One region of the Paenibacillus sp. NPDC058367 genome, then DNA from elsewhere that is predicted to be linked to it. Evidence: predicted binding sites of a transcription regulator. Region 1 holds the regulator's gene; each other region holds the start of a gene.

Region 1 (7,561 bases):
TGTTTGGCCTTTCTTTGCAGCTTGACCCGGCACTTCCTGAACCAACCGTTAATTTGGAGGTTTGCCGCCGCCGTGGAGGTAAGCTTCATTTCGGAAATCAGCTTGTTTCATTATTGTAAATTATTACGTTTACGGTTTATTATTCCGCATTTTCATTCAAGCGATGCATCCCCTGAACCAGTGGTGTGCATCGCCTTTTTTCGCAACTTCTGTTATGCTGATTAAGAGTCTCAATTGAAAGGGAATAGAATTATAATGAAATTTGCCGTGCTTGATTTTGAAACAACGGGAACCCAATCCGTGGGTGAAATTATCCAGGTTGGCCTTGCAATTATAGAAGAAGACCGGTCCATCTCCCGGGTATATGGTTCCTACGTCAAGCCCGGAACGCCGATACCTCCTTTTATAACTGGTCTAACGGGGATTACCGATGATGATGTAAAGGATGCACCTGAGCTGGATGAGATGATGATGGAGCTTGTCCCACTCTTGGATGATGTTGTGCTTGTAGGGCATAATGTCGCATTTGACTTCCATTTTTTGCAAAATGCTTTAGACCGATGTGGGTATTTACCATTTCAAGGGCGGATTTTAGATACGATTGATTTTCTGAAAATCTGCTTTCCTTCCCTCACATCCTATCAACTAGGATCAGTTAGTGCACATTTTGGAGTGACGCACGATCGTCCGCATCAGGCAGACAGTGATGCACTCGCAACTGCTCTTGTATTGCTGAAATGTCTGGAGGAGCTCTACGATTTGCCTCTGCTGACGATTCAGAGACTCTGTGAGCTGTTTACGGAAGAGGATAGTGATCTGGGTTGGTATTTTGATGGTCTGCTGCGTGAACGGGAAGCGGAGACGCTTCAGCCCGAAGGTGATCTGACTTTCTATCGTCAATTAGCGCTTGCTGTAGGAGACTGGAACGAATTAGCTCCACCTCGAGACGAGCATGCTGAGAATCCACTACACAATTTATCTTTTACAGATTATATGGATGAAGTAACGAAACGACTTAAGGAAACTTTGCCACAGTATGAAAGCCGAGAAGCTCAGGATATTATGATCAATGAGGTGATGACGGCACTTGCCGAAGACAAGCATCTATTGATCGAAGCAGGGACAGGAACCGGTAAATCCCTTGGTTATTTATTGCCTGCCATATACCAAAGCGTACGCACTAATGAAAAAGTCATGGTCAGCACTCATACTATTAATCTGCAGGATCAATTGCGTGAGCGTGATATTCCTTTGTTAACGCAGGTAGTTCCTTTTCCATTTAAAGCTGCAATTTTTAAGGGCAGAGGGCATTATTTGTGTCTTCGTAAGTTCGAACATAAAATTAATAAAAAAGACTTTATAAGTCCGAGGGAAGATGCGCTTACTGCGGCTCAGATGATCGTTTGGCTGACACAAAGTGAATCAGGAGATGACGAAGAGCTTAATCTAAGTGGACGTGGCGGAGATTTTTGGGAGACGGTGGCAAGCGATACCGATTCTTGTCTGGGTCGCTCGTGTCCTTGGTTCCGTAAGTGTTATTATCATCGGGCTAAGCATGAAGCTGGTATTGCAGACGTGGTCATTACGAACCACTCTAAGCTTTTCGCAGATGTTAAGGCTGGGCATCAACTACTTCCGGCTTATGAACATCTTGTAATAGATGAAGCCCATCATCTGGAGGACGTGGCTGGCAAGCATTTAGGCATGCATATGAAGCATTTCACGGTGGCACATACACTATCGCGTCTTTATAAGGATAGTCGAAATGGCCAACTTCCTACACTTCGCCAAATGCTTCAGTCATCAGGCAGTGAGGAAGCTTCTGAATGGAGCGGAGTGATCGATAGAATCTATCCGGACCTTCTTACCGTAAAAGAAACCTGGGATCTGCTTAGTGATAAACTATTCAGCCTCTTGCCGGAACGCAGCGATGCAGCGGCGGGAGAAGCCGGCCAGTTAGTCATGCGGCTACTTCCTACCCGTAAACCGAAAGATTGGGATGAATTGGTTGCTTTAGAGAATACTATGAATCTGACATTAAGCGAAATTATCCGTAAAGGTGATAAAATGCTTAATGAGATGCGAGATCAAGAAGGTCAATCTTCCTCAGATAGCCTAGTTACCGATATTAGCGGCTTATTTAAGGATTTAGCTTCTATACGTGAGCAAGTACGGTTTTTTATGGGATTAAATGATGAGAATGTAGTATATTGGCTGGAGGCGAATGGAAATTATCGCAGTAAATCGCTACAGCTGTATGCCGTTCCTGTTGATGTTAGTACTCAGCTTAAGGAGCTGTTTTTCGACAAGAAGAAAAGTATCGTACTAACTTCGGCGACACTCTCTGTGGATAAATCTTTCCAGTTTATGATTGATAATCTCGGACTTAATGAAGCTGCGGAAGAGGGGCGTCTGATGACATCACTCCTGCCTTCTCCCTTTAAGTATCGGGAGCAGGCGCTGTTAGTTATTCCGCGGGATTTCCCAAGTGTGAAGGGGAGTGTAGGCGATGCCCGATTTGTCGATACACTCGTACAGTCACTAGCAGAAGCAGCTATTACAACACGTGGGCGGATGCTTGTCCTGTTTACTTCTTACAAGATGCTACGCCAGGTTTACGATCCTCTGAAAGAGGCTCTAGCCTCACAAGAGATCACGGTGTTAGGTCAAGGCGTGGAGGGGGGCAGTCGTAGCAAGCTGATCCGCCGTTTTCAGGACAGTGCAGCTTCTGTACTGTTAGGAACAAGCAGCTTTTGGGAGGGTGTAGATATTCCAGGTGAAGCATTAACATGCTTGGCCATCGTGAGACTCCCATTTCAACCGCCAAACCACCCCCTAGCGGAAGCGAAGTCTGAGTTATTACAAGCCCAGAAAAAGAATCCGTTCATGAAGTTGTCTGTTCCTCAGGCGGTTATTCGCTTCAAGCAAGGATTTGGGAGGCTGGTACGGACAGCGCAAGATCGGGGTATTGTTATTGTGTATGACACAAGGGTGATCGAATCTCACTATGGGAAGTATTTCCTCTATTCGTTGCCTGGCCCGAAAATGGAGCATATGCTTACGGATCAAATGGTTCCTCGTATAGCGGAGTGGTTGGAAGACGGAGGCGTTTCTTGAAAAGAACGTCATCGATCTTATTAATCTCTCTACAAGGAAGGGCGGTATAAGAATACCGCTCTTCCTTGAGACGAGGTGCAGATATTTCGATAGGATTTGAACAGAATATCACTTAAATTAGGAGGTAAATTATGAAATCGGATAAAATATCAGAAGCCGTTGTTCGCAGACTTCCTGTGTACTTGCGTTTCTTGAATGATCTCCAGAAACGTGAAATATTAACCGTTTCCTCACAAGAACTAGGACAAAAACTTGATTTGAATCCTGCTCAAATTCGTAAAGATTTAGCTTATTTTGGAGACTTTGGTAGAAAAGGTATCGGGTATGACGTAACTTATCTTATTGAAAAAATCCGTCATATTCTGAAGCTGGATCAACAATTGAATGTGGCTTTAGTAGGTGCCGGTAACCTTGGACATGCATTATCTAATTACAATGCTTATCTGAAAGATACTATGAAGATTACCGCTATATTTGACTCCTATGCACCTAAGGTAGGGCGGAAAATCAACTCTCTTACCGTTCAACCGATGGAGGAGCTTGGACAGACGGTTCGTGAGCAAGGTATTCGAATTGGGATCATTACTGTGCCTGATTCAGAAGCGCAGAATGTAGCAGATATTCTCATTGAGTCTGGCATTGAGGCGATTTTGAATTTTGCACCAGTGATTCTAAAAACACCATCGAATATCCGGGTTCATGCTGCCGATTTTACAACGGATTTGCAAAGCCTTGCTTATTATTTGAAAGACGGAAAGGAAGAAACCGGAAATGAAGAGCAGTAAAACGATTATTAAGGGCGGGCGTTTTCTTATTCCGGGAACGGATGAGCCGGTTCTGAATGGATATATGACTATTGAAGATGATTTGATCACTTACATAGGAAAAGAAGAGCCTTTAATGGAAGATGATGTGCAAGTTGTTGATGGCAGTCGTCTGCTGTTTATGCCAGGTCTGGTAAACACACATGGCCATGCGGCAATGTCATTGCTTCGTGGTTATGGAGATGATTTAGCACTTCAGGTGTGGCTTCAAGAGAAGATGTGGCCGATGGAAGCGAAATTCACTGGAGAAGATGTATACTGGGGAACCTCCTTGTCGGTACTGGAAATGCTAAAAGGTGGTACTACAACCTTCTTGGATATGTATGATCATATGGATCGAGTAGCAGAGGTAGTCGAATTATCAGGCATTCGTTCTGTACTGATGAGAGGCGTAATCGGATTATGCCCAGAGGAAGTACAAAATCACAAGCTTGCGGAAGCGATTTCTTTTGCACGAAATTGGCATGGTAAGGCTGATGGTAGAATTACGACGATGATCTCGCCACACGCCCCATATACTTGCCCACCGGACTTCTTTGTTAAGTTTGTTCAAGCGGCACATGATTTGGATTTACCGATGCATACCCATATGTCCGAGACCAAACGCGAAGTGGAGCAGAATGTGGTGGATTACGGACTTCGGCCTGTAGCGCATTTAGAGAAGCTTGGAATGTTCACACGTCCGTCTATTGTTGCACATGGCGTTCATTTGAATGATGAAGAGATCGAGATACTGGCTCGTCATGATGTAGGCGTGTCTCATAACCCAGGAAGTAATCTGAAACTGGCTAGTGGAGTGGCTCGGGTTACGGATCTTCTAAAGGCTGGTGTGAAGGTATCACTGGGTACAGATGGTGCGGCAAGCAATAATAACCTGGATATGTTTGAAGAGATGCGTCTTGCAGCCCTCATCCATAAAGGTGTAAGTGGTGATCCGACGGCTGTTCCAGCTCCGGAAGCGCTGCGTATAGCTACAGAGTATGGCGCAAAGTCTATCTTTTTAAATGATGTGGGTAGACTCGCTGTTGGCATGAAAGCGGACTTTATCGCGATTGATATAGACCAGCCGCATTTGCTACCACACACAGATCTGTTGTCTCATGCTGTATACTCTGCCAGTGCCAAGGATGTTGAGCATGTATGGGTGAATGGTAAACAGGTTGTAAAACATGGAGAATGTGTAACGCTAGATGAGGAAGCAATCCGTCGTAAGGCGCAAGAATCATTTGATGGACTGCTTAAACGGTAGTCTAAGATCATAACGAATAACTGAAAGGCTGTGACTTTCTGCGATTGCAAAGTTACAGCCTTTTGTGTTTCTGATAATTAGATCATTGAATTGGATATGAAACTTTGGATAAACACACAGGTGTGTTATATAATCAAAAAAGATATATTACTAGAAAGGGAGCTGTACCTTGAAGAAAAGGAAAAAATGGATCCTCCTGGGGTCAGTTCTGATTCTGCTCCTTCTGTTTGGACTTATCCAGTTCTATGCTTATATTATGAAAGATCAATGGAACGAGCGAGATATCGCTAAGGATGTCGCTAAAACCAGTGCTGGTCTGACAGAGGTAACCAAAGCGCAGAAATCCGTGTGGGATGAAAATGCGGTGTACTGGGTCTTAACAGGGAAGAATGAAGCCGGGACCGAGTTGATGGTTTGGGTACGTTTTACTGTAGACGGGAAGTTTGCTGAAGGAACCGACGCAGTATATGCTGAAGAACTAAGTAAAGGGACCTCTGAAGCGAAAATGCGTAGCCTTATAAAAGCCGATCTTCCGGACATCAGCATTGAGCGGTTGTTGCCAGGAGTATATAACGGGGAGTATGCTTGGCAGCTTTTTTATAAACAAAGCGGTCGATATTATTATCAATTTTATCGGTTCTCGGATGGGGCTCGAATGGGTGAAGGTTACAGTTTACCTAGCCGCTAAATTAAACAAAGGCATTATAAGAGAAACAAGCGGACCATTTATGGTTCGCTTGTTTTTTAAAATGACATATTATTTGATATACTATTAGTACACGAACTGTGATATACTATAAGAGTGGATTTATATATTGGGATTTAAAGATTCATACGAAAAAAGGTCTGTTATTTTAAGAGTAACAGCCCTTTTTTTGTCGAATTAAATCAATAAATTAAATAAAATGGAAAGAATTAAAAAATAAAATTTTAAATATCTTCACACTTTTTTTCAATATAGTATATACACCTGTGATATACTACTGTTTGTAATTAGAACAGTGTTAGTAGAACGTCAGGCTCTGGTGAGCTCTTAGCAGCTATGACTTTGGATCATTCTGTTTACATTTTTTCATCTTTGAGAGGAGGACGTTTCTTGAAATTACGTCTTGTACCTGTACTGATAACGTCTCTACTGTCGGCTATGCTATTATTCGGAGGATTCTTTTTATATCGTCAGTTTGCTTTACAGGAACCGCTCCAAAAGATTGTAACCGGATTTGAGGGAGTAAATACTTCACATATTAGTATTAACCGCGATGAGGTCACTTTGAAACTTGATTTGCAGCCGGGCACGAATTTACGTGATCTAGTATCGTATGTATCCAAAGAAGGAAAATCAGTGATTGAAGGACGTAAACTTAAACTCGATGTGGAGCAAAATTCAAGTGAACTATTGGATGATTACTGGGATAAAGCGATGTTCTCTGTAGCTGAAGCCATGGAGAGCCGTAAATATACGATTATACCTACAGAACTTGATAGATTGAAACAGCAAAATACGGAATTTAAAGATGTGATAGCATCTACTGATATCGACGACAACAATGTGTACGTAAGCTTGAGTAATGGAAAAGAAAGCAAATTTATTATTTTGCCGCGAAAACCTGCGACCTTGGGGGTATGGAATAATGCCTAAGTACCTTAAAGAAATTTTACTCGGATTTATTCCTGTACTGTTTATTTTCATGGCTTTTTTAGGTATTAATATATTCCCGATTGTTATAGCAGCTGGGATGCTCACTGCACTACTTATAATTGCTCATTTGCGTGGTGGGCTTACAGTGAACGCTGGTGCTGGAAAGAAACGCAAGAAGGAAGGACCTTCAAAGCTCACTTTTGAAGAAATAGGTGGGCAAGATAATGCGAAGCAAGAGCTTCGTGAGGCACTTGATTTTTTGATCCGGCATGAGGAGATCAGTAAATTTGGGATTCGCCCTTTGAAAGGGATTCTACTCACTGGCCCTCCAGGAACAGGTAAGACCCTTATGGCCAGAGCAGCTGCGCATTATACAAACTCTGTATTCGTGGCTGCATCAGGCAGTGAATTTGTAGAAATGTATGTAGGTGTCGGGGCCGGCCGGATCCGCGATTTGTTCAAGGATGCTCGTAACCGTGCTGTTAAGGAAAATAAACAGAGTGCCATTATTTTTATTGATGAAATTGACGTAATTGGCGGTAAACGTGAAGGCGGACAGCAGCGTGAATATGATCAGACCTTAAATCAGCTGTTGACTGAGATGGATGGTATTTATAATAACGAAACACCGCGTATTCTACTGGTAGCTGCAACAAACCGGAAAGAAATGCTTGATTCGGCATTGCTACGTCCTGGACGCTTCGACCGTCATATTCAAGTGGACATGCCTGA
Region 2 (7,561 bases), 280 kb from region 1:
CATCTTCAGCCATACCACCGATGGATTCAGTTACCCAAGTAGGGTCGCCGGAGAACAGGTCATTATAGTCAGGTGTACGCAAGAATTTCACGATACGCAGTTTCATTACGAAATGATCGACAATTTCTTGTACTTGTTCTTCAGTCAAAGTACCTTCTTCAATGTCGCGTTCTGCATAAATGTCTAGGAAGGAAGAAACACGTCCCAGGGACATCGCTGCACCATTTTGTTCTTTAACTGCTGCCAGATATCCAAAGTATACCCATTGAGTAGCTTCTTTGAAGTTCATCGCCGGTTTGGAAATATCCATGCCGTGAGCAGCTGCCATTTCTTTCAATTCGCCCAGTGCACGAATTTGCTCGGACAGTTCTTCACGTAAACGAATTACTTCTTCTGTCATGGAATCAACTTCAAGCTCAGCTAGTTGTTGCTTTTTGTCTTTAATCAAGAAATCAATACCGTACAGAGCTATGCGGCGGTAGTCGCCGATAATACGTCCACGGCCGTAAGCATCAGGAAGACCTGTGATAACGCCGGATTTACGCACTGCTCTCATGTCTGGTGTATATGCATCAAATACGCCTTGGTTATGCGTTTTGCGAATGTTCGTGAACATGTCAACGATGTTTTGTGGAAGCTCGAAGCCATAAGCCTTCGTAGCATCAACCATCATCTTGATCCCGCCGAATGGTTGGATGGAACGTCTGAAAGGAGCGTCAGTCTGCACGCCTACAATTTGTTCCTTGTCCTTGTCAATGTAGCCTGGAGCATGTGAAGTGATTGTGGAGACAGTATCTAGGGAAACATCCCATACGCCGCCTCTTTCTCTTTCTTCCTTGCTCAGTTGGGAAATAATCTTCCACAGTTCAGTTGTGTTACTAGTAGGACCTACGAGGAACTCTTCGTTACCTTCATAAGGCTTAATGTTACTAGCGATAAAGTTGTTAACGTCAACTTTCTTGGACCATTTACCTTTTGTAAAACTTCTCCAACCGGATTTCACTTCATTTACTTCTTTTTCAATCACCGACATGCTAAATCCCTCCATCTATATTTATTATATTTGTAGAGATCGCGGGCTTGAAGGTTGATCCCGTGTCTCGTGATCCCCAAAAGATGTGGTTGTTCCAAATTTCACAATCAACATTTCATATGTGGGACCGTTGTTTATATAAACATTCTAGTTTATTTTCTATAAAAACACTGTGACAAATATCACCTTTCGAGTGATATTTGTCACCTTTATCTAAGTCCACAACTATCCTATTCTCTATTTAACCATTTATTAATTATCAAATCTTCCGTAGAACGCATTACGGTATACATCAGCAAGCTCAGAAACCAGTGGCAGCTTAGGATTGGCAGTTGTACATTGATCTTCAAACGCACGGTCAGCCAAGTAATCTACGCGGGATTCGAAGTCCTTAGGATCAAAGCCCAGTTGTTGGAACGATTCTTCGATGCCCAATTTTTTATTCATATCGCGAATAGCATTGATCAGGCTAGTTACACCTTCTTCAGTTGTGCGAGCTGGCAATCCCAGAATACGGGCAATTTCAGCATAACGCTCATCAGCTACGAAGTGCGAATATTTAGGGAACGAAGCGAACTTCGTAGGTTTTTTAGCATTGTAACGGATAACGTGTGGCATAAGGATCGCGTTAGTACGACCATGAGCAGTGTGGTACTGTCCGCCCCATTTATGCGCCAAACTGTGATTAATACCCAAGAATGCATTGGCAAAGGCCATACCAGCAAGTGTTGATGCGTTATGCATTTTCTCACGTGCTACTCTGTCGCCTTCCAGCGCCGATTTTTCAAGGTATTGGAATACCAGTTGGATCGCTTTAATAGCTAGACCATCAGTATAGTCACTCGCCATAACAGATACATAAGCTTCGATAGCATGTGTCAATACGTCCATACCTGTATCAGCAACAGCAGTTTTTGGCAAGCTGTATACGAACTCTGGATCAATGATAGCCACATCTGGAGTTAACTCGTAGTCAGCCAAAGGATATTTAGTGTGCTGTTCAGTTGTTTTATCGGTAATAACTGCGAAAGATGTTACTTCCGAACCTGTACCCGAAGTAGTTGGAATCGCTACAAATTTAGCTTTGTTACCAAGTTTAGGGAATTTGTATACCCGTTTACGGATATCCATGAATTTTTGTTTCAGACCATTAAAGTCTGCGTCTGGATGTTCATAGAATAACCACATTCCTTTTGCAGCATCCATTGGCGAACCGCCGCCAAGTGCGATAATGCAGTCCGGTTGGAATCTGTTCATCATTGCAGTACCTTTTTCAACTGTAGTTGTCGATGGATCTGGTTCAACTTCAGAGAACACTTCGATAGCGACAGGAGTTTGGCGTTGACGCAGGTAATGTTCAACTCTCTCAACATATCCGAGCTTAACCATCATTGGGTCAGTGATAATTGCGACACGTGTGATATCAGGCATTTTGGTCAGGTACTGAGTAGCGCCTTTTTCGAAATAGATCTTGTCAGGTACTTTAAACCATTGCATATTCACGGTACGACGATTCACCCTTTTCACGTTGATCAAATTGATTGCTGTAACGTTTTGCGACACGGAGTTACGACCATAAGATCCGCAGCCCAGAGTCAACGAAGGGATATTAGTGTTATAGATATCGCCGATCGCACCATGTGTGGAAGGCGAGTTAACGAGAATACGTCCTGTTTGCAGACGGTTAGAGAACTTCATGATTACTTCTTCATTGTTGGAGTGGATAGCCGAGCTATGTCCCATACCACCAAATTCAACAATTTGAGCTGCGCGTTCGATACCTTGATCTGCATTCTTAACTTTGTAGCAAGCAAGAACCGGGCTTAATTTTTCAGCGGAAAGTGGATATTTAGTGCCTACACCTTCAAGTTCTGCTACCAGAATCTTTGTGCCGGCAGGGACTTGAATGCCACACATTTCAGCAATCTTCACTGCGGATTGACCTACGATTGCTGGGTTAACCGCACATTTATCTACGTTCATTGCTCCACTAGTCAGTTTGGCAGCTTCTTCTTTATTCACAAAGTAGCAGCCATTAGCAATCATCTTTTTCTTCACTTGATCGAAGATTGGTTCTTCGATAATAACAGCTTGCTCGGAAGCACAGATCATACCATTATCAAATGTTTTAGAAAGAATGATGTCCGTTACGGCTTGATCAATATCCGCGCTCTTTTCAATGAAAGCAGGTACGTTACCAGGGCCTACGCCAAGTGCTGGTTTACCACAGCTGTAAGCTGCTTTTACCATTGCAGAACCACCAGTTGCTAAGATAAGAGCAACGTCTGGGTTGTTCATCAATGCGTTTGTCTTGTCCATTGTTGGCATTTCAATCCATTGGATACAGTTCTCAGGAGCGCCAGCTTTCACGGCAGCATCATGAAGAATTTTTGCAGCAGCTGCACTACACTCTTGCGCAGATGGGTGGAAACCGAATATAATAGGGTTCCGTGTCTTAATCGAAATCAACGCTTTAAACATCGTGGTGGATGTAGGGTTGGTTACCGGTGTGATACCCATAACAATTCCGACGGGTTCAGCAATTTTTTGGAAGCTATCATAAGCGTTGTCTTCAATAACGCCTACTGTTTTATCGTATTTAATTCCGTGCCAGATATATTCAGTTGAGAAGATGTTCTTCGTAATTTTGTCTTCGTATACGCCGCGTCCAGTTTCTTCTACGGCCAATTTTGCGAGGTACATATGTTTGTCGAGTCCAGCCAACGCCATTGCATGAACGATTGTGTCAACTTGCTCTTGGTCTAGCGCCATGAACGCCTCATGCGCTTTTTTTGCTTTATCCACTAAATTCTGAATATACTCTTCAGCGGTAACTTGTTTAACTTGGGCGGCGACTTCGTTCTTAACTGCCATCTCCCTCGTCCTCCTGTCAATTTTTAGTTGTTTTTCTCTACACATTTATCTTATCACATGATTTCCACCTTGTATAGTGAAATCTTTCACAAAGTATAAAGTTTTTTTGATTTGTTTTCAAAGCGCTTTCATTCGATCATATTATAGTCTTTTTACCATATTATGTGCTATAAAACCCTTTAAATCTTAGAATTATACTTTAATAAGCAAAATTTCAGCTCCTTTTTATTCCATATATCTAAAATCAGTACACAAAAATGTATTCTCTTCATCACAGTCAATTACGATTTCTCTACACTGTAATAATTTCCAAATGATTATCACTATTTCTGAAGATTTATAAATTTATAAATCTTCACAACAAAAAACCGACCCCAAAGGGGCCGGTTTTTGCATTAGACTATTCCGCTTTAATCGTATCAAAGAATTTCTCTTGCACTGTTTTAGCTGCTGCTTCTAACTGGCTCTTGGAATCCGTTCCTTTTTTGGAGAACAGCTCTTGAATAACATTGGACATGGTTGCGTAATAGTCCTGTGTGTTGTATTGAGCTTCAGGTTTACCATCCAAAAGTCCCATAATGTCAGGGCTATATTGGTATACATTTGTGTACTTGTCATAAACCGCTTTGGTCTTCTTACCAAACTCAGAATCAGCTGAGTAGTAGTCTAAGAGCGGCGGGATAAAGTATTTGCCATCGGTTGTACGTTGTTGAAGAATTGCATCCAGTGCTTCCAAACCTTTGTCAGAGAAATAATCAAAAGTAATGTAGCGGAATGCCATTTCTTGTTCATCTGGCGTAGCATTTGGATTGATTACTAGATAGTCACCACCAAGTACCCCTGTGTGTTTTCCGCCTTTTTCCATAGCTGGCATAGGATACGTAAGCACATCCTCAGGTTTCAGTCCACCTTGGTTCAATGCTTGCTCGATAACGCCATCAGATCCGGCCATTACCATTGCTGTACGACTTTGTTGGAACGCACCTACAGCATCGCCCCAACCAAGTGCCCAGTCCTGAGGAATCGCGTTAGCTTCCCATCTAAGTTTCTTGTAGAAATCCAGTGCTTTAACGCCAGCATCGGAATTAAATGTAGCTATAACCTTACCGCCTTCAATCTTTTGAATCTCTCCGCCAGCTTCAAACAGGAAGTTGGTCCAGTTCCAACCTGATTCGTTCCCCTTACCCATTGGAGCAATACCGGAAATACCTTTTTTGGCATCAGCTACACCTTTAGCCGTATTCAGCATATCATCCCAAGTCCAATCCATAGGTGGAATGGCTACGCCTTTTTCATCCAGCATTTTTTTGTTGATCATAGTGGTTGTTACATAACCTTTTTGTGTTACTCCGAAAACTTTGCCGTCGATAATAAATTGATTTTGAAGCACGGTGTTAATTTGATCTTTAAATTCATATTTGTTCCACAGATCTGTGATGTCAGCAACCCAGCCCTTTTCAACCAGGAATTTAGCTTCTGTAGCAAAAGTATTAAAGAAGGTTGGTGCTTCATTCGCAGCCATTTTGATTCCTATTTCACTTACATTGTACTGCCAGTCGTCTTTAACGATTTCTACGTTCGGATATACCTCTTGGAAACGTTTGATTTTGTCGTCTTCCTGTGCTCTTATTTCAGTCAGGTCAGGTGTTGGATAGTGAATCTTGATCGTCACTTTTCTTTGAGTAATGTCATCCACTGGTGCATCCGTAGCGGTTGCTGTATTATCCGTTACCGCATTTGTTGGCGCAGCAGATGCTTCCCCGCCTTTGTTCCCCGCTGTGTTTCCGTTATTGTTGCCGCTGCAAGCAGATAGCAACGATCCGGCTACAAGTACGCTTAGTAGAACGCTAGAGTACTTACGCATTGAAACTCCCCTTTTCAATTCATAATTATCTTACATATCGATCATAAATTAGAAACCGTTTACAAACGAGGTGCATTTATATTCCTTTCATGTGCATGTTTACGATCCGTGGATAAATCCGTCGATAATTGCTTATCCTTTCACTGCCGACAAAGCAACCCCACGCATAATGAATTTCTGGAAAATCAAGAAGACAATGATTGGAGGCAAGGATACTATAAACAGGATTGCAAATTTAATATTAGTATTGAGTGCCTTCACATTAATAACGTATTTATAAATGGCTGTCGCAAGCGTATATTTCTCTTCACTGTGCATAACCAGAGATGGCCAGAACCAGTCATTCCATGCAGTAGAAAAGATAAAGATCGCTAATGTAGCAAAAATCGGAATGGATAGTGGCACGGCAATGGAGAAAAAGCTTCTCGGCTCAGAGGCCCCATCAATTCGTGCTGCTTCAAAGATTTCTGGATGAATCCCGTCAAAAAAGTTCTTTAACAATAGAAAGTAGAACGTGTTCGCTCCCGCTGGCAACCAGAAGGCCGCGTACTGATTTAGCAATCCAAGCTCCTTCAAATTGACAAAGTTCGGGATCATGTAACTGGTCGCCGGAATAAACAATGTCATCAGGAAGAAGAAGTAAATAGCTCTTTTGTAAGGAACATTCATACGAGAAATACTAAAAGCTGACATTCCCAAAACTACAAGAGTCACGACCATATTCCCTAAAAAGATATAAATGGTGTTTCTAAGGAACATGGGTAGATCAATATAGTTCATCGCGTCTTTAAGATTACTGAAGTGCCATTCCTGAGGGAAAAAATGAGGCGGGAATGAATTCACCTCTTGATTCGACTTCAACCCGTTGAATAACGTCATACAAATCGGGTACAACATGCTAAAAACCATAACCAAAATAACTACGCACATCAAACCATAAACGATTTTATTACTTGTTTTTTTCAAATCGTGTTCTGAAAGAATTCCTCTATCTGCGCTCTTCATCTTAGTAGTCCTCCTTGTTAAGCTTGAACTGTAAAATGCCCAAACCACCTAGGACAATGAACATTAACATGCCAAGCGCAGTAGCTGTTCCATAATCGAGTCTTGTAAATGCATATTTCACGATCAACAGCGCATAGGTAAGCGTAGTATTATTTGGACCGCCATCAAGCAGCGCCATCTGTGACTGATACCCTTGTGAAGTACCAATAATTTGCAGGATCAGCATCAAAAAGATTAAATTACGCAGTGAAGGCAATGTGATGTACTTTATACGTGCCCATATACCTGCTCCATCAATCTCAGCGGCTTCATACCAATCTCTTGGAATGCTGAGTACAGCAGCTAAGTATATTAGCATCCCTGATCCGAACTGCTGCCATGTTTCCATAAACACAAGGGAAATCATCGACCATCTTGTATCTGTTAAGAAGGCAACCTGATCCACACCCATTGTGCCTAGTAACGCATTAATCGGGCCCACCGGATCATAAAGCCATCTCCACAGTCCATAGAGAACCACACCAGGCATTACGAAAGGAAGGTAAGCCGCTACACGTACAAAGCCCCCAAACTTTCTCAGCTCCGAGATCATGATAGCAAAAGCAATCGGAACCCAAAAACCGATAATAAGACATAGAAACATGTAATACCCAGTGTTCTTTAATGCGGTCAAAACATCTGGATCACTAAGTGCTCTACTGTAGTTCTCAAAGCCTACAAAGCTATTACCTTTCACAAAATCAACATGGTAGAAGCTGTACAGTAAGCCTTTAAAAATTGGAACC
Region 3 (7,561 bases), on a different contig from region 1:
GTAAAACAAAAGGAGTGAGATGCTCACATGTTAGAAGATCGCAGCTGCCTGGAGTCCTATTTTCCAATCGCTTCTTTTATTGCTTCAATTATAGGTTCAAAATGTGAGGTTGTTATTCATGATATAAGCAATCCAGAGCGTTCAATTATTTTTATTGAGAACGGATACATTAGTGGGCGTAAAGTAGGCGATAGTTCAACAGATCTCGTGCTTAAGCTGTTGAAAGATGAGTCCTACCGTGAGCAACCGTTTATTGCTAACTATAAAGCGCGTGGTTCGCAAGGTCAGGTATTTCGCTCCGCTACTTATTATATTAAAAACAGCAGCAGCGAATTGGTCGGTATGATGTGTATTAACATTGATGTCACGCATATGGAGGTTGCAGCTGAGTGGATACAAAACATTTTGCAAGGAGGATCAACACTTCCACCAGTACCGTTAATACCACAACAAGAGGTTGTAGAGAAGCAGACGGAAGAGTATTTACAAGGAAACGTAGATGACCTGCTCCAGCACATGATTGATTCGGTGCTCGGTAAAATTAATGTCCCGGCAGAGCGATTGTCCTCGAAAGAGAAGATTGAACTTGTGAAAGTACTTAACGAGCAGGGCGTGTTTCTACTTAAAGGTGGAGTTTCTCAAGTCGCTAAGACCTTGATGATATCTGAGCCAACAGTTTATCGTTATTTGCAAAAAATCAAGTGAGAATAAACAGAACTCTCAAGAGAGGAAGTGGGCTAGATGACAATTGACTTTGATAAGGTTGTTAGCCGATATGGGACCAATTGCGCTAAATGGGATGGTATGGCGCAAGTTTTGGGCAGAGAAATGATAGCGCTTTCCGTCGCGGATATGGATCTTCAAGCCCCTCCACAGGTGATTGAGCGAGTAACGGAGATGGCGAAGCATGGCATATATGGATATACCGATCTTTTTCCACCTTATTATGAGGCAGTTCAGGGATGGATTAAAAAAGCTTACGATTGGGAGGTTCCGCAAGAATGGATCGTGTTTTGCCCTCGTATTGTGCAAGCGGTTTCTCTGATCATTCAGAACTTCACTCAACCAGGTGATCAAGTGTTAATCCATACTCCAGCCTATCAGCCGGTTGCTAAATCGGTAGAACTAAATAACCGCGTATTAGTGGAAAGTCCACTTCGTGAAGTGAACGGGCGTTATGAGATCGATTTTGCTGATATGGAGTTGCGGATGCAAGCAGGGGTTAAAATTGTACTGCTCATCTCACCGCATAATCCGGTTGGACGAGTATGGACACGAGCTGAACTAGAACGAATCGTTAGCTTGTGTACAAAGTATGATGCTTATATTGTATCGGATGATATTCATGCCGATTTTATCCATGAAGGCCATAAGCATACGATAATCGGAAAGATATCGACTGAGGCAGAGCAGCGATCCTTTATCTGTACTTCCCCAGGGAAGACCTTCAATCTTGCAAGCCTTGAAATTGCTAACATCGTGATTCCGAATGATCAGCTGCGTGAGAAATTCAGACATTGCTTACAGCAAGCAGGCTGTCATAACCCAACCTTTTTTGCAGTACCTGCATTAGAAGTGGCTTATACGGAATGCGATGAATGGCTGGAAGAATTACGAGGGTATATCACGGCCAATATCGATTGGGTGAAAGCTTATATAGCTGAATATATGCCTGAGCTTCGCGTGATCGAGTCAGAAGGAACTTATCTATTATGGGTGGATTGTAGGACAATTAGCACCAACGAAGCAGAGCTAAAGCAGTGGATTGAGTCCGATGCTAAGGTTAGTGTGAGCTTTGGAACAGGTTTTGGGGCATCAGGAGAAGGCTTTATTCGCTTAAATATTGCAACGCCATTGCCCATGTTACAAGAAGCTTTTCATCGGCTGTATCGAGCCTATCCATTAAAAAATTCATAATAAAAAACTCTTTATCAATGACCTTGAAAGACCGTTAGTAGCCTTTCTCAGATCCGTATCAAGGGGGAGAATAATCATGTCCAAATCAGAAACACCAAGAGTCAAGAAACAGCCGACGATGTTCTTAGCGCTATTGCCGATTATTACGATGATTGTGTTACTTAGTTTAGGGTATGTGTTGTTTGAATTACCACCAGAACCACTTATTATTACCTCAGCGGTTGTTGCTGGTATTATCGCGATTATTCTTGGTTATAGCTATAACGACATACTAGAATCTATCGCTGGTAAGATCGCGAAAACGATGCCCGCCATTCTTATTCTGATCATGGTTGGTTTTATGATTGGGGCATGGATGGTTGGTGGAACGATTCCGATGATGATTTACTATGGATTGAAAATTATTAGTCCACAATTTCTGCTTATTACCGCATTTATTGCGACAGCTGCCGTTTCGCTTTGTACGGGCACATCTTGGGGGTCAGCGGGAACGATCGGGGTTGCTTTTATGGGTGTTGGCGCGGGTATGGATTCAAACCTGGCAGCAGTGGCTGGTGCTGTAGTTGCAGGTGCTTATTTTGGTGATAAATTGTCACCGCTTTCAGACACAACGAATATTGAGGCGTTAGCAACAGGTGTCAATCTATATGAGCATATTGGACATTTATTGTATACCACAATTCCTTCCTTTATTGTCGCAAGCGTTGTTTTTATTATCACAGGCCTAAACACAGATGCCGCAGGTGCTATTGTTCCGGAGAAGGTTGGAACAATTATGGGATCGTTGAATACCATTTATGACTTTAATCTGCTGCTTATAGTACCCGTATTAATCATCTTGTATGGTTCAATCACGAAGAAACCGACAATACCGGTCATGCTGATTTCTTCTATGTTCGCTATGGCTAACGCACTTGTATTCCAGGGATTTACTTTGAATGATGTCGTATCTTCTGTTGTTAATGGATTTAATATTTCTATGGTTCAAGTAGCTGGGTTTGATTCTGCCAACGTTATTGAAGATGTACCCCGTCTTCTAAATCGTGGCGGAATGAACTCCATGATGGGTACACTTCTCATTTGCTTCTGTGCAATCACGTTCGCTGGAACCATATCTCTGACGAAGTCCTTGGAATTGATTGTTAATAAGCTTTTGAAGTTCGTCCATTCCACAGGTTCAATGATCGTAGCAACAATTGTTACAGGTCTTACGATGATCGGAGTTACAAGTAATGGTCAGGTATCCATCTTAATGCCAGGTGAAATGCTGCGTGAAGCATATATCCGTCGGGGCTTGCATCCGAAGAACTTGGGACGTACCATCGAGGATTCAGCGGCGATTACCGAGCCTATTCTGCCTTGGACAGCTGCAGGTGCTTATATGGCGGGTACGCTGGGTGTTGCAACGCTAGATTATTTACCTTGGGCTGTTCTCTGTTGGACAGGAATAATCTTTGCGACGATATGGGGCTTCACGGGATTCGGTATCGCAAAGTTAACGCCAGAGCAACAGGCAGAAATGCTAAAGGAATATGACGGTAACACTAATGAACAAGCTGGATAAAGGAGTCTTTTAAAATGACAAATATGCATAAAGAAACTGTAATAACAACGGATGCACCAGGTGCAATTGGACCCTACTCTCAAGCTGTAAAGCTTGGGAATGTCCTATATACTTCAGGACAACTCGGACTAGACCCGGTTAAGGGGACTTTTCCTGCTACGGTTGAGGAACAGACGGAACGGTCGTTGCTGAATGTCAAAGCCATACTGGAAGCGGCGGGTACAAGCATGGATCAGGTAATAAAGACGACCGTTTTCCTAAAGGATATGAATGATTTTCTTAAGGTGAATGAGATTTACGGAAGGTTTTTTGCTCAGCCATACCCTGCTCGCAGCGCTGTTGAAGTAGCATGTCTGCCTAAGGATGGGCTCGTAGAAATTGAAGTTATAGCTTATATACCATAAGTGATCTAGTAGCGCTCAAATTACGGGTTGCTTTAGAATTTCAGATAGTTAAGCCTGCACACCCTCTATGGAAAAAGGATTAGGAAATAAGGCAGATGGCCGCCCTGGAAAGGGTGGCTTTTTTTGAGTAGTAAGCTGAGGAAATATTGAAAGTAAGAATTTTTATGAAAATTTAAATGAAAATATTCATGGAAATGTAACAGTAACCATAACTAATTACATAAAAAACTTCCCAAAACAGCATCTTTGCGTTATCATTAATGTGAAAACATTCACAAAGGGGCGTTATAAAGATGAAGAAGACAACAAGTACTGCTCTCATTCTCATTCTCTCTGTCATGCTCGTAATCGCAGGCTGCGGTAACAGTAATAGCAACAGCGCAGGTAATAGTAATGGCAACGAGAACAAAAGTAAGGTAAATGAGACGGCCAAAAATGATAAAGCTGAAGCCGTATCAGGTGCATCAGAAGCTAGTTACACACCACTGGATCAATTAAAAGATAATTATGATATCGTTATTGTTGGTGCTGGTGGTGCAGGAATGTCTGCTGCACTGGAAGCTAAGGCCAAAGGCTTGAACCCTGTTATTTTAGAAAAAATGCCGGTTGCAGGTGGGAATACAAGTAAATCCTCCTCAGGAATGAACGCTTCCCAAACGAAATTTCAAAAAGAGCAAAGCATTGAAGATAGCAATGATAAGTTTTATGAAGAGACACTAAAGGGCGGCCATGACACGAACGATAAAGAGATGCTTCGTTTCTTCGTTGACAATTCCGCAAGTGCAATCGATTGGTTGGATTCGATCGGAATCAAGCTGAACAATATTACGATCACAGGCGGCATGAGCGAAAAACGCACCCACCGTCCAGAAGACGGCTCTGCGGTAGGCCAATACCTTGTCAAAGGATTGGTTAGAAACGTACAAGAAAAAGAAATTCCACTGTTTGTGAACGCGGATGTTAAAGAAATTACTCAAAAAGACGGTAAGGCTAACGGTGTCAAAGTACTCTTTAACCAAGCTGATGAAAAAACCATTACAGCGAAGGCAGTTGTTGTAACAACAGGTGGTTTTGGATCCAACATGGATATGATATCAAAAGTTAGACCTGATCTGGAAGGATACGTAACGACTAACCAAATCGGCAGTACCGGCGACGGAATCAAGATGATTGAGGCACTTGGCGGAACGACCGTTGATATGGATCAAATCCAGGTTCACCCAACAGTTCAACAAGAAAAATCTTATCTGATCGGGGAAGCTGTACGCGGCGAAGGTTCTATCCTCGTAAATAGCGAAGGCACACGGTTCGTAAACGAATTGACTACACGTGATAAAGTTACCGAAGCGATCAATGCACTTCCTGAAAAAGCGGCTACGCTTGTCTTTGATTCCGGTGTCAAATCACGCGTGAAAGCAATTGAACAATATGACAAAATGGGCTTCGTGATCCAAGCGGATACCATCGAAGCATTGGCGAAAGAAATCGGTGTTTCAGCCGATAAGCTAAAAGCGACACTTGATACTTGGAACAGCGCGGTAAAGAACAAGAACGATGCTGAATTCGGCAGAACAACAGGGATGGACAACGATTTGTCCGCGGGTCCTTACTACGCTATTAAGATCGCCCCAGGGATTCATTACACCATGGGCGGCGTGAAGATCAATACGAACACAGAAGTATTAAATAAAGACGGCGCTGCTATTCCTGGCCTGTATGCGGCTGGTGAAGTTACAGGTGGATTGCACGGTCAAAACCGGATTGGTGGTAACTCTGTAGCTGAAATCATTATTTTCGGCCGTCAAGCAGGGATTAAATCTGCTGAGTTTGTACAAGCACAATAAGATTTAACTGCTATTCTGGTTAAAACAAAAGAACCGCTTGGGCTAATTGAAGCCCGGGCGGTTCTTTGTTTAATCTCTCGTTTAAAGTGAGTGGAGTGACCTCTATTCAAAAAGCTACTTCTCGCTTTTAGCTTGTTCTTCTCGCATCCACTGTGACAGCTGGCGTTTGAGTTTAAGGAATTCCGGGGAATCCGTAATCTCATCGCGGCGTGGCCGTGGAAATGGCACATCAACAGTATGTAGAATGGAGCCGGGGCGACCCGAGAATACATAAATACGATTCGAGAGCAGCAACGCTTCTTCGATGTTATGGGTAATGAATAGCACGGAGCGGCGATTCTCCTCCCACAGCTCCAGCAGCCAGCGCTGCATTTCACTGCGAGTTAGTGCATCCAATGCGCTGAAAGGTTCATCGAGCAGCATCAACTCCTGCGGAGCCAGCAATGCTCTGAGAAAAGCAGCACGCTGCTGCATCCCACCAGACAGCATATGCGGATAAGCCTGTTCGAATCCATTCAAGCCAACCTTGGCGAGCCACTGGCGCGCTTCTTCACGAGCTCCATCCTGCAGAGCGCCTTTAATTTCCCCGGCTAGAAGTACATTATCTTCAATCGTTCGCCAAGGAAAAAGCGCAGGCTGCTGCGGCATATAACTGATTTCACCACGTTGACCCGTAACGGCTCTGCCGTTCATGCGGATCGTTCCTGCATCGGGCTTCACTAGTCCGCCGATCATATGGAATAAGGTGCTTTTTCCGCAGCCGGAAGGACCGACGATCGAAACGAACTCTTGCTGCTCTACCTTAAGAGAGACGTTGTTAAGCACGTTCGTCTCGCGGCGACGATGGGTGAAGGACTTGGAGATGCCGCTTACTTCAAGAGCAGGTGGTGCAGTATGAGCTTCAGGAGAGCTTGTGTTTTCAGTTGTTCTTTGCTCTATTTGCGTCGCTTGAGACATACAGGCATCTTCCTTTCTATGAGTTACGGCGCGGTTTCCAGCGAACTAACCATTTTTCGAGCAAGGCGATAATCGCAAAAAGCACAAGACTAAGGAGCACAATAATAACAATAGCGACAAACATCCGATCCGTACGGTAAGCCGATTTTTGCAGCAGCATATAATAGCCAATCCCTTTATCCGCGCCAATCCACTCAGCGACCACGGCTCCCATAACCGCATAAGTAGCAGATATTTTCACGCCGGAAAATAGTGCCGGGATAGAAGACGGAAGCTCCAGCTTGGTGAAGACTTGCCACTTGCTTGCGCCAGCCATTTTCATATAATTCATCATGACCTGATCACTTTGAGACAAGCCGCCCATTGCAGCGACAGCTACCGGGAAGAAGCATACCAGTGTAATCAGCACGATTTTGGGCAAAAGACCGAAGCCAAACCAGATGATAAGCAGTGGTCCGAGTGCGATAGAGGGAACATTTTGACTCAGAATAATGAGTGGATAAAAAGCCCGTCTAGCCCAAGGTAAAAGATGCAAAAGTAGAGCGACGATCAAGCCTACACCTGTACCAATAGGAAAACCGATTAATGTGAGTCGGAGTGTAGCCATCGTATGAGCCCAGAGACCTGAGGCATTACTGGTGGATTCGCGAGCAATATCAGCAGGACTCGGCAGAATCCAGGATTCGATATGGAATAGAGAAACAGATAACTGCCATACGGTTAAAAAGAAGACGACCGCCACAAGGGGCGGCCATATTAGCTTCCAGGTCGATCTCACGGCCGATATTTCTCCGTCAATTTATCCATGCTGATTCCGTTAGGGTTATGAGCGATTTTGATTTGGGAGATCACGCTTGGACTACCTGCTTCGATCA

What was found. The regulator Rex, encoded in region 1, represses fermentation and respiration genes when NADH is low (regulators of the CRP and FNR family bind a similar motif). The targets are predictions, from matches to a motif close to TTGTGAAATATTTCACAA.
Region 2: a site for Rex is predicted at 3,982-3,999, ahead of adhE (bifunctional acetaldehyde-CoA/alcohol dehydrogenase). Genes of this name have one in related genera too.
Region 3: a site for Rex is predicted at 4,146-4,163, ahead of ACFWMP_RS24660 (flavocytochrome c). Genes of this name have one in related genera too.

What each region holds. Positions count from the first base shown of each region.
Region 1 covers NZ_JBHXIZ010000003.1:119,901-127,461, reverse strand. The annotation lists gene ACFWMP_RS17365 (tetratricopeptide repeat protein) at 1-119, shown strand, start outside; gene dinG (ATP-dependent DNA helicase DinG) at 256-3,117, shown strand; gene ACFWMP_RS17355 (redox-sensing transcriptional repressor Rex) at 3,249-3,902, shown strand; gene ACFWMP_RS17350 (amidohydrolase) at 3,889-5,190, shown strand; gene ACFWMP_RS17345 (cell wall elongation regulator TseB-like domain-containing protein) at 5,360-5,878, shown strand; gene ACFWMP_RS17340 (hypothetical protein) at 6,287-6,829, shown strand; gene ACFWMP_RS17335 (AAA family ATPase) at 6,822-7,561, shown strand, end outside.
Region 2 covers NZ_JBHXIZ010000003.1:397,220-404,780, forward strand. The annotation lists gene pflB (formate C-acetyltransferase) at 1-1,033, opposite strand, end outside; gene adhE (bifunctional acetaldehyde-CoA/alcohol dehydrogenase) at 1,286-3,907, opposite strand; gene ACFWMP_RS18685 (ABC transporter substrate-binding protein) at 4,308-5,771, opposite strand; gene ACFWMP_RS18690 (carbohydrate ABC transporter permease) at 5,904-6,776, opposite strand; gene ACFWMP_RS18695 (carbohydrate ABC transporter permease) at 6,778-7,561, opposite strand, start outside.
Region 3 covers NZ_JBHXIZ010000005.1:300,666-308,226, forward strand. The annotation lists gene ACFWMP_RS24640 (helix-turn-helix transcriptional regulator) at 28-705, shown strand; gene ACFWMP_RS24645 (MalY/PatB family protein) at 742-1,917, shown strand; gene nhaC (Na+/H+ antiporter NhaC) at 1,994-3,481, shown strand; gene ACFWMP_RS24655 (RidA family protein) at 3,496-3,885, shown strand; gene ACFWMP_RS24660 (flavocytochrome c) at 4,179-5,729, shown strand; gene ACFWMP_RS24665 (ABC transporter ATP-binding protein) at 5,844-6,686, opposite strand; gene ACFWMP_RS24670 (ABC transporter permease) at 6,703-7,464, opposite strand; gene ACFWMP_RS24675 (thiamine-binding protein) at 7,461-7,561, opposite strand, start outside.